Regions from separate parts of the Streptomyces sp. TLI_55 genome, predicted to be linked through region 2. Evidence: riboswitches for the same ligand, from Rfam matches in the RefSeq annotation. Region 2 holds a riboswitch; each other region holds the start of a gene.
The links. A riboswitch is a leader RNA that binds a small molecule or an ion and turns the genes downstream of it on or off. The one in region 2 is predicted to bind cyclic di-AMP.
Positions count from the first base shown of each region.

Region 1: it holds a riboswitch for cyclic di-AMP, as region 2 does, so the genes downstream of both, CRP56_RS26395 (C40 family peptidase) here and CRP56_RS20095 (M23 family metallopeptidase) in region 2, are expected to answer to the same signal.
Region 3: it holds a riboswitch for cyclic di-AMP, as region 2 does, so the genes downstream of both, CRP56_RS17425 (LysM peptidoglycan-binding domain-containing protein) here and CRP56_RS20095 (M23 family metallopeptidase) in region 2, are expected to answer to the same signal.

Region 1 covers NZ_OAOJ01000001.1:5,701,120-5,704,350, reverse strand. The annotation lists gene pcrA (DNA helicase PcrA) at 1-1,030, opposite strand, end outside; cyclic di-AMP (ydaO/yuaA leader) riboswitch at 1,285-1,441, shown strand; gene CRP56_RS26395 (C40 family peptidase) at 1,450-2,586, shown strand; gene CRP56_RS26390 (tellurite resistance/C4-dicarboxylate transporter family protein) at 2,678-3,231, shown strand, end outside.
Region 2 covers NZ_OAOJ01000001.1:4,397,188-4,400,418, reverse strand. The annotation lists gene CRP56_RS20105 (alginate lyase family protein) at 1-1,113, shown strand, start outside; tRNA gene CRP56_RS20100 (tRNA-Met) at 1,188-1,261, shown strand; cyclic di-AMP (ydaO/yuaA leader) riboswitch at 1,499-1,654, shown strand; gene CRP56_RS20095 (M23 family metallopeptidase) at 1,666-2,700, shown strand; gene CRP56_RS20090 (aldo/keto reductase) at 2,762-3,231, shown strand, end outside.
Region 3 covers NZ_OAOJ01000001.1:3,783,953-3,787,183, reverse strand. The annotation lists gene CRP56_RS17430 (LysM peptidoglycan-binding domain-containing protein) at 201-1,157, shown strand; cyclic di-AMP (ydaO/yuaA leader) riboswitch at 1,352-1,519, shown strand; gene CRP56_RS17425 (LysM peptidoglycan-binding domain-containing protein) at 1,523-2,212, shown strand; gene eno (phosphopyruvate hydratase) at 2,469-3,231, shown strand, end outside.

The DNA.
Region 1 (3,231 bases), 1.3 Mb from region 2:
GGATGTTGCGGATCGTCGCGCCGCGGAAGGCGTAGATCGACTGGTCGGCGTCACCGACGACGCAGAGCTCGGCGGGCGGGACGTCGAACTCGTTCGGCGGGACGTCCTCGTCGTGCGCACCCGTCCCGACCAGTTCCCTGACCAGGGCGTACTGGGCGTGGTTGGTGTCCTGGTACTCGTCGACCAGGACGTGCCGGAAGCGGCGGCGGTAGTGCTCGGCGACATCGGGGAACGCCCGCAGCAGGTTGACCGTCGTCATGATCAGGTCGTCGAAGTCGAGGGCGTTGGCCTCGCGCAGCCGCGACTGGTACATGGCGTAGGCCTGGGCGAGGGTCTTCTCGAAGCCGTCGGTGGCCTGGGCGGCGAAGTCCTCCTCGTCGATCAGCTCGTTCTTGAGGTTGCTGATCTTGGCGCTGAAGGACTTGGGCGGGAAGCGCTTGGGGTCGAGGTCGAGGTCACGGCAGACCAGGGCCATGAGGCGCTTGGAGTCGGCGGCGTCGTAGATCGAGAACGACGACGTGAAGCCGAGCTTCTTCGACTCCCTCCGCAGGATGCGCACGCACGCGCTGTGGAAGGTCATCACCCACATCGCGTTCGCGCGCGGGCCGACGAGCTGCTCGACGCGCTCCTTCATCTCGCCCGCGGCCTTGTTGGTGAAGGTGATCGCGAGGATCTGCCCCGGGTGGACGTTCCGCTCGGCCAGCAGGTAGGCGATGCGGTGCGTGAGCACGCGCGTCTTGCCGGAGCCGGCGCCGGCCACGATGAGCAGCGGGGTGCCGGAGTGCACGACGGCGGCCCGCTGGTTCTCGTTGAGCCCCTCGATCAGCGCGGCCGCGTCCAGGGCCGGGCGCGGGGCGCCGTCGCGGTAGTACGCGTCCCGGTCCGGCGGCACGTCGAACTTCCCGCCGAACAGATCGTCCGGAACGGTTTCCGGTCCGTGCTCGTCCTCGGGCGGCGGCGGGGGTTCCTCCTCGTGGCCCTGGGGGGCCTGGAGGTTCGCCAGGAAGCTGTCGTCAAAGAGGCCTGTCATCGCTCTCCGAGTCTAGAGCTCCCCACTGACACCCCGCCCCCGCCCCGAGAATTCGGGCCCTCTCACCCTCCAGGAACCCTCCGTCACGTTCCGTGAGAAACCGCGCGATCTTCTCCCCCGCCCGCCCAAGGTCACGAAAATGTATCGGGCCTATCGGACATCAACCTTCACAGGGGCCACACCCGTTGGCTACCGTGCCGGTCAGGCCGTACGACCCCCACCGGCGAACGTCGCCGGGCCGCGCGGCCTCCGCCGAGTCCGGTGCGCCGCATGGCAGCCGGAGCCGGGGACCCACACCGACCTTGGGGTGAATCGGCCCGCCTCCCTCTCGGGGGACGGCCGTAGGGCACACCTTCCGAACCACCCGCCCGAACCCGACAGCTAACTCGGTAGGCGGAACATGGAAGGAGTCGCCTCCCTTGGCGTCGCACGCAAGGCCACGTCCTGCGGGAACGCGCGTAGCAGGCATACGCACCCCCGCGCTCGCAACGGCCGCCCTCACCTCCGTGGCCCTGCTCTCCCAGACGGCCACCGCCGCCCCCTCGGCCGACGACAAGCCGAGCCTGGAGGAAGTCGAGAAGAAGGTCGACGACCTCTACCGGCAGGCGGAGTCGGCGACCGAGAAGTACAACTCGGCCAAGGAGAAGACCGCCACGCAGCGCAAGGAGGTCGACACCCTCCTCGACGACGTCGCCCAGCGCACCCAGAAGCTCAACGAGGCCCGCGAGGAGCTCGGTTCCTTCGCCGCGGCCCAGTACCGCACCGGTGCCTCCGCGCCCGACACCGCGACCTTCCTGCTCGCGGACACCCCGCAGGACTACTTCGACCAGACGCAGCTGATGGGCCGCATGACGGACCGCCAGAAAGGCGCGGTCGACGACTACATCAGCGCGCAGTCCGCGACGATGAAGAAGCGCCAGGAGGCCACCAAGAGCCTCGAGACGCTCACCGACTCGCAGGCCGACCTGAAGACCGCCAAGGCGACCGTCCAGCGCAAGCTCTCCGCCGCGCGCGAGCTGCTGTCGCAGCTGACCGCCGAGGAGAAGGCGCGGCTCGCGGCGATCGAGAAGAAGAAGCGGGAGGAGGCCGCCCGCAAGGCCGCGGAGCTGGCCGAGCAGCAGAAGGCGGCGGAGCAGAAGGCGAGCCCCTCCCCCTCCGAAACCACCCAAACCACCCAAACCGCCGACTCCTCCTACGCCACCAAGGCCGACAAGGCGCTCGCCTTCGCCCGCGCGCAGGTCGGCAAGCCGTACGTCTGGGGCGCCACCGGCCCCGGCTCCTACGACTGCTCCGGCCTCACCCAGGCCGCCTGGAACGCCGCCGGCATCTCCCTCCCCCGCACCACCTACGACCAGGTGAACTTCGGCACCACGGTCTCCCTCGCCAACGCGCAACCCGGTGACCTGGTCTTCTTCTACGACGACGTCTCCCACGTCGGCCTCTACATCGGCAACGGCATGATGATCCACGCGCCGAAGCCGGGGGCGTACGTCCGCGAGGAGTCGATCTACTACGACGGCGAGTCGGCGATCCACAGCGTGGTGCGCCCGGCCTAGGCTTCGCGCCCCCGCACCCCCGCGCTCTTTTCTTCACGCCCGCGCGCGTGCCCCGCTCTCAACCCCCCGCGCGCTCCTTAGCATCACTTTCATGCCCGAGACGCCCCATACCTCCCCCCTCCGCACCTGGTGGGCGCAGCGCCCGCCCGCCGCCGGTTCCGCGGTGATGGCGACCGGCATCCTGTCGGTCGCCCTGCACCTGACGGGGTACGAGGTGATGTCCCGCATCGCCCTGGTGCTGGCGTGCGTGGCCTGGGTGGTGCTGGCCGCCGACTTCGCCGTACGACTACTGCGGGAGCGGTCGCGCTGGGTGGCGGAGGCCGAGACGCCGGGCGCGCTCACGGCGATCGCGGCGACCACGGTGCTCGGCACCCGCTTCTCCGCCCTGGGCTGGCAGCGGCTCGCCGAGGCGCTGCTGGCGCTGGCGACGGTGCTGTGGCCGGTGCTGGTCGTGCTGGTCATGGGGCACTGGAAGCGGCGGATGCCGGGCGCGGTGTTCCTGATCTGCGTGGCGACGCAGGGCCTGGCCGTGCTCGGCGCGACGCTCGCGGGCGCGATCTCGACGGCGTGGCTCGCGCACGCGGCGCTGGTGCTGTTCTGGCTGGGCCTGGTCTTCTACGGCCTCGCCCTGGCCCACTTCGATCT
Region 2 (3,231 bases):
CCGGACACCGCCTTCACCCACCCCGGCGTGCTCGTCAGCGAGGCGCAGCTGGAGGCCGTGAAGAAGAACGTCACCGCGGGGAAGCAGCCGTGGCTCAAGGCCTACCTCGACATGCGGGACAGCAAGTACGGGGCGTACGACTACCGGCCCGAGCCGTACGCCAGCGTCGACTGCCCGGGTGGTGACCACGCCGACCGGCCCGCGCACGGGTGTGTCGAGGAGCGCGAGGACGCCATCGCCGCCTACACCCAGGCCCTGCTCTTCCGGATCACCGGCAAGCAGCAGCACGCCGTGAAGGCCAGGGAGATCCTGGACGCCTGGTCGGCGAAGATGCGGCGGCACACCGAGGAGGACGCCGGGTTGCAGACCGGGTGGGCCGGGTCGACGTGGGCGCGGGCCGCCGAGATCGTCCGGCACAGTCCCGGCGCGGGCTGGCCGGCGGACCGGGTCGCCCGGTTCGCGACCATGCTGCGCACGGCGTATCTGCCGACCGTCACCCGCAAGGTCCCCGACTACAACGGCAACTGGGATCTGGTGATGACCGACGCCGCCATCGGGATCGCCGTCTTCCTGGAGGACCGCAAGGCCTTCGACCACGCCCTGGAACGGTTCCGCGAGCGCGTGCCCGCCTACTTCTACCTGGCGAAGGACGGCAAGCTGCCGCTCACGCCGAAGGGGTCGACCGTCAACACCCCGCAGAAGCTCACGACGTACTGGTTCGGGCAGCGGACGTACAAGGACGGCATGTCCCAGGAGACCTGCCGCAACTTCAAGCACGTCGGCTACTCCGTCGCCGCCACCGCCCATGTCGCCGAGACCGCCTGGCACCAGGGCATCGACCTGTACGGCGAGGTGAAGGACCGGCTCAAGGCCACCCTCGCCTTCCACGCCCGGTACCAGGCGGGGGAGTCCGCGCCCGTGTGGCTGTGCGGCGGCAAGGTGGACCGGAACATGGGTCCCGACCTGGAGGTCGCCCTCAACCACCTGGAGAACCGCCTCGGCATCGCCGTCCCGGCCGCCCACAAGCTCGCCGAGGAGACCCGCCCGGCCGGCACCGACAACCTCTTCGTCTCCTGGGAGACCCTGACCCACGCGGGCAATCCCGGCACCTGAGAACCGCTCGTGAGCTGGGGCGACGTAAAGGTGGCGCGAGCGGTCCCGCGGATGGCGTATGCTGGTTTCAACGACGCGGGGTGGAGCAGCTCGGTAGCTCGCTGGGCTCATAACCCAGAGGTCGCAGGTTCAAATCCTGTCCCCGCTACTGAAGGCCCAGGGCCGGAATCCAGTCAATGGATTCCGGCCCTGAGTCGTTGTCCGGGTCCTTACTGAGCGTCGGCGGCGTCGGCGGGGTCAACTCGCCCGTTTTTCACCGGCCATGACCCCTACGTCCTGCCGAAAAAGGTTAATGATCAAGCAGAACAGCTTGGAATCCGTACCCCGGGTCTATTAACGTTCGATAACGCAGCGCGGTCGTCCCAGCCGTCACAAGAGTCGGCTCCGTGCGCACGCGCCGAATCCCGCAAGGGAACCGGGGAACCACCAACTTGGGGTGAATCACGCGTAAGTCGCCGTGAACCACGGCGGTTTACGCGCGTAGGAGACCTTCCTGCTCCGAACCCGTCAGCTAACCCGGTAGGCGAGAAGGAAGGAAAGGAGCACGCCCACGTGGCGTCAAACCGGCCTGCCCCCGAGGCCCCGTATGTGCCGAGCCAGCGCAGCACCGATGCCTTCGGCTACGGCAGCTACCACCATGACGAGGGCCCGCAGGACGTCTGGAATCCCACCGAGGACTCCCTCCGTCCGCCGCGTGGCAAACACCGGGTGGCCAAGCAGCGCGGCGGAGGACTCGCCCGCAGCTCCACGGTCCTGGGCGTCGGTGTCATAGCCGCCGTCGGCGCGGGCGGCATGGCCAGCGCCAACACCGGCAAGCCGCCGGTCTCCATCTCGATCCCCGACCTGCCCAACGTGGGCGGCGTCTTCGGCGGTGACGACGAGGCCCCCAAGGGTTCCGCCACCGCCCTCAGCAGCCTGGCCACCAGCGCCACGCAGACCGCCGAGAGCGGCTCGGACGCCGGTGAGGCGCTGCGCAACCGGATCATGGCGCAGGCCGAGAGCCAGCAGAACCAGGTCGACAACAAGGCGCAGCTGGCCGCCGAGGCCGAGGTCGCCACGCAGACCGCGAAGGCCGAGGCCGCCGCGCTCAAGCAGGCCGCCGACGACGCCGCCGCGGCGAAGAAGGCCGCCGAGGAGAAGGCCGCGAAGGAGGCCGAGGCCAAGCGCCTCGCCGAGCTCGCCAAGCAGTTCACGCTGCCGACCTCGTCGTACACCATCACGGGGACCTTCGGTCAGGCCGGTTCGCTGTGGTCCTCCGGCTACCACACCGGTCTGGACTTCGCGGCCCCCACGGGCACGCTGATCAAGGCGATCCACAGCGGCACCATCACGGAGGCCGGCTGGGCCGGCTCCTACGGCTACCGCACGATCCTCACCCTCGACGACGGCACCGAGCTGTGGTTCTGCCACCAGTCCTCGATCAGCGTCAGCGTCGGCCAGAAGGTCGGCACCGGCGATGTCATCGGACGCGTGGGCGCGACCGGCAACGTGACCGGTGCCCACCTGCACCTGGAGGTCCACCCGGGCGGGGCGGACACCGGCATCGACCCGATGGCGTGGCTGCGGAGCAAGGGGCTCAACCCCTGACCTCCCGCGTGGGTCGTTGTGTACGGAATACCGGTTTCCGGAATCGGTGTTGTTCCCGTACATGACTTCTCTTCGCAAGCTGGGCACGTCCGATCTCGAGGTCTTCCCGCTCTCCCTCGGCGGCAACGTCTTCGGCTGGACCGCCGACGAGGCGCAGTCCTTCGCCGTCCTCGACGCCTACGCCGCCGCGGGCGGCAACTTCGTCGACACCGCCGACTCCTACTCGAACTGGGCGGAGGGCAACTCGGGTGGCGAGTCCGAGACGATCATCGGCAAGTGGATCAAGGCGCGCGGCAACCGCGACGACGTCGTGATCGCCACGAAGGTCAGCCAGCACCCGGAGTTCCAGGGTCTGCGGGCCGCCAACATCAAGGCGGCCGCGGACGCCTCCCTGCGCCGCCTGGGCACCGACCACATCGACCTCTACTACACGCACTTCGACAAGCCCGAGGTGCCGGTCGAGGAGATCATCGGCGCGCTGGACGAGCTGGTGAAGGCGGGCAAGGTGCGGCACATCGCCGCGTCCAACAT
Region 3 (3,231 bases), 610 kb from region 2:
CCTCATAGCCCACTTCGCGTCAACTCGGCCATTGACGCTGGTCATTGTGAAGGTGACTTCCCCTCACCTCTGTGATCTTCACGTGATCTGCGCGGCATTAACTTGTGACAAGTGATCGTCTGCCGATACGTTCACCAACCAGCGTGGCGCCCAGACTCACCCGCCACGCCGATCACCGCTGTCTCGCGAAAGGTCCCCGCATGCTCTCCGGGAACGGTCGTCACCGTCGCCCCCGCCAGGCTCCGGCACTTCTCGTCGCGGCCGGAGTGACCGGCTCCGCCATCGCGATCCCGCTGCTCGCCGCCACCGGCGCGAGCGCGGCCGACGGCGGCACCTGGGACAAGGTCGCCAAGTGCGAGACCGACGGCTCCTGGAGCCAGAACAACGGTGACGGTTCCTACGGCGGGCTCAGCCTCTCCCAGGACAACTGGGAGAAGTACGGCGGCCTCGACTACGCCCCGAGCGCCGACCTGGCCAGCCGCAATCAGCAGATATCCGTCGCCGAGAAGGTCCTCGCCGACCAGGGTGTCGGCGTCTGGGGCGCCTGTGGGCTGCTCAACGGGCTCAGCAAGGACTCGGGCTCGGCCGACGTCGACACGGGCGTCGGGACCGGTTCGCCCTCGGCGTCCGGTTCCGGCGCGGAGTCCGATACGTCCGGATCGGACTCGGAATCATCCGGGTTGCCCAACTCCGCGGAGTCCGGCTCGTCGGACGACGCTTCCGGCGACACCTCGCCGTCACCCTCCGCCTCCACCGGCGTGGACAAGTCCGCCAAGTCGGACACGTCCGACTCTGGCCCGGCCGCCTCGCAGTCGCCCGACGACTCGCCCACGGTTCCGGCGAATGAGGCCGAATCGGACAACTCGTGGCAAGTGGGCGGCTCTTCGAGCCTCGTCGACATCGGCGCCCTCGGCGGAGACGGCAAGGGCGACGCCAAGAGCGAGAGCGACGCCAGCACCGGCACCGGCCGGCACCGTGGACCGAGCGCCGACGAGAAGACGTACGCCGTCCGCGAGGGCGACACGCTCGCCTCCATCGCCGACTCCCTTGGCCTCGACGGCGGATGGCGTCGGCTCTACGCCCTGAACGAGAAGGTCATCGGTGCCGACCCGAGCGCCATCATGCCCGGTCAGACCCTTGTAGTAGGGGCTGAATAGGGCGAAAACCGGCGGGAGTTCACGTCATGCTTCGCGCTGAATGTCCGGTTTGGCGAAAGTGTGGGATGAGTCTCAGAAGCCCTGATCGTCTTTGAAATCCCGCGGGTTCCGTGTCTACGGTCAACACCGCTCGTCACCACGAGCCCCGGCTGCCGCAACGCCGAATCCTGCCAGCGGCTGTACGGGAACAGTCGTCGCGTCAAGCGCCGTAGGCAGGAGCGGGGGACCCAAGGTAAGCGCCGGGCCCAGCAGTTCACGCTGGACCGGCTTGGGGTTAAGTCGCGCACCGCAGGGTGCGCGGCCGGGCAACTCAACCGGCCCGAACCCGACAGCTCACCTCGCAGGCGTCGGTGAGGGGATCCACCATGCTGTTTTCCGGCAAGGGCAAGCACCGTCGTCCGTCCAAGGCCACCCGCGCCGCCGCTCTGGCCGGCGTGACCGGTGTCGCCATCGCCGCCCCGCTGATGGCGGCCGGCAACGCCTCCGCCGCCACCGCCTCCGAGTGGGACGCCGTCGCCCAGTGCGAGTCGGGCGGCAACTGGTCCATCAACACCGGCAACGGCTACTACGGCGGCCTGCAGTTCTCCGCCTCGACCTGGGCCGCGTACGGCGGCACCGCCTACGCCCCGCAGGCCAACCAGGCCAGCAAGGCGCAGCAGATCGCCGTCGCCGAGAAGGTCCTCGCCTCCCAGGGCAAGGGTGCCTGGCCGGTCTGCGGCACGGGCCTGTCCGGCGCCGCCTACAACGGCGGCAGCTCGTCGTCCTCCGGTTCCACCGGCTCGTCGAGCGGCAGCGACACCAGCACCCGCTCCTCCGAGCAGCCGGCCTCCCGCTCCTCGGAGCGCACGGCCGCGAAGAAGACCGTCACCACCCCGACCGGCAAGAAGGTCAAGAAGGGCGACGGCGAGTACAAGGTCGTCAAGGGTGACACCCTCAGCTCGATCGCCGCGAAGCACAAGGTCAAGGGCGGCTACCAGACCCTGTTCAAGCTGAACAAGGACATCATCGAGGACGCGAACCTCATCTACCCGGGTCAGCAGCTCCACCTGAAGTAATCAGGGGCTCGCGGCTGAACCCGTCCCCCAGACTCCCCGCTCCGGTGCGTGTTCCCCCGTACGCACCGGAGCGGGGTTTTTTGCGCCGCGTTGTGTACTAGGTTTCTTGAACCGTCTTTGTTCCGTTCGGAAACAATTTACGATCGGTTCTGTCCACGGGGCGGTCCACGCGGTGGCCGATCGCCCGGAGCCGGTTAGGCTCGTCTCGCAGAGTCGCTGCGGCAGTGCCGTAGCCGCGTCACATCCCAAGAAGGAGATGCTCGTGCCGTCCATCGACGTCGTCGTAGCCCGGGAAATCCTGGACTCCCGAGGCAACCCCACGGTCGAGGTCGAGGTCGGCCTCGACGACGGCAGCACGGGTCGTGCCGCCGTCCCCTCCGGCGCCTCCACGGGCGCCTTCGAGGCCATCGAGCTCCGCGACGGTGACCCGAACCGCTACCTGGGCAAGGGCGTCGAGAAGGCCGTCCTCGCCGTCATCGAGCAGATCGGCCCGGAGCTGGTCGGCTACGACGCCACCGAGCAGCGGCTGATCGACCAGGCGATGTTCGACCTGGACGCCACCGACAACAAGGGCTCCCTCGGCGCCAACGCCATCCTCGGCGTCTCGCTCGCCGTCGCCCACGCCGCCTCCGAGGCCAGCGACCTCCCGCTCTTCCGCTACCTGGGCGGCCCGAACGCGCACCTGCTGCCCGTTCCGATGATGAACATCCTGAACGGCGGCTCGCACGCCGACTCCAACGTGGACATCCAGGAGTTCATGATCGCCCCGATCGGCGCGGAGTCCTTCTCCGAGGCGCTGCGCTGGGGCACCGAGGTCTACCACACCCTCAAGAAGGTCCTGAAGAGCAAGGGTCTGTCGACCGGCCTCGGCGACGAGGGCGGCTTCGCCCCGAACCTCGAGTCCAACCGCGCCGCCCTGGACCTCATCCTCGAGGCGATCAAGGAAGCCGGTTACATCCCCGGCGAGCAGGTCGCCCTCGCCCTCGACGTCGCCGCCTCCGAGTTCTACAAGGACGGCA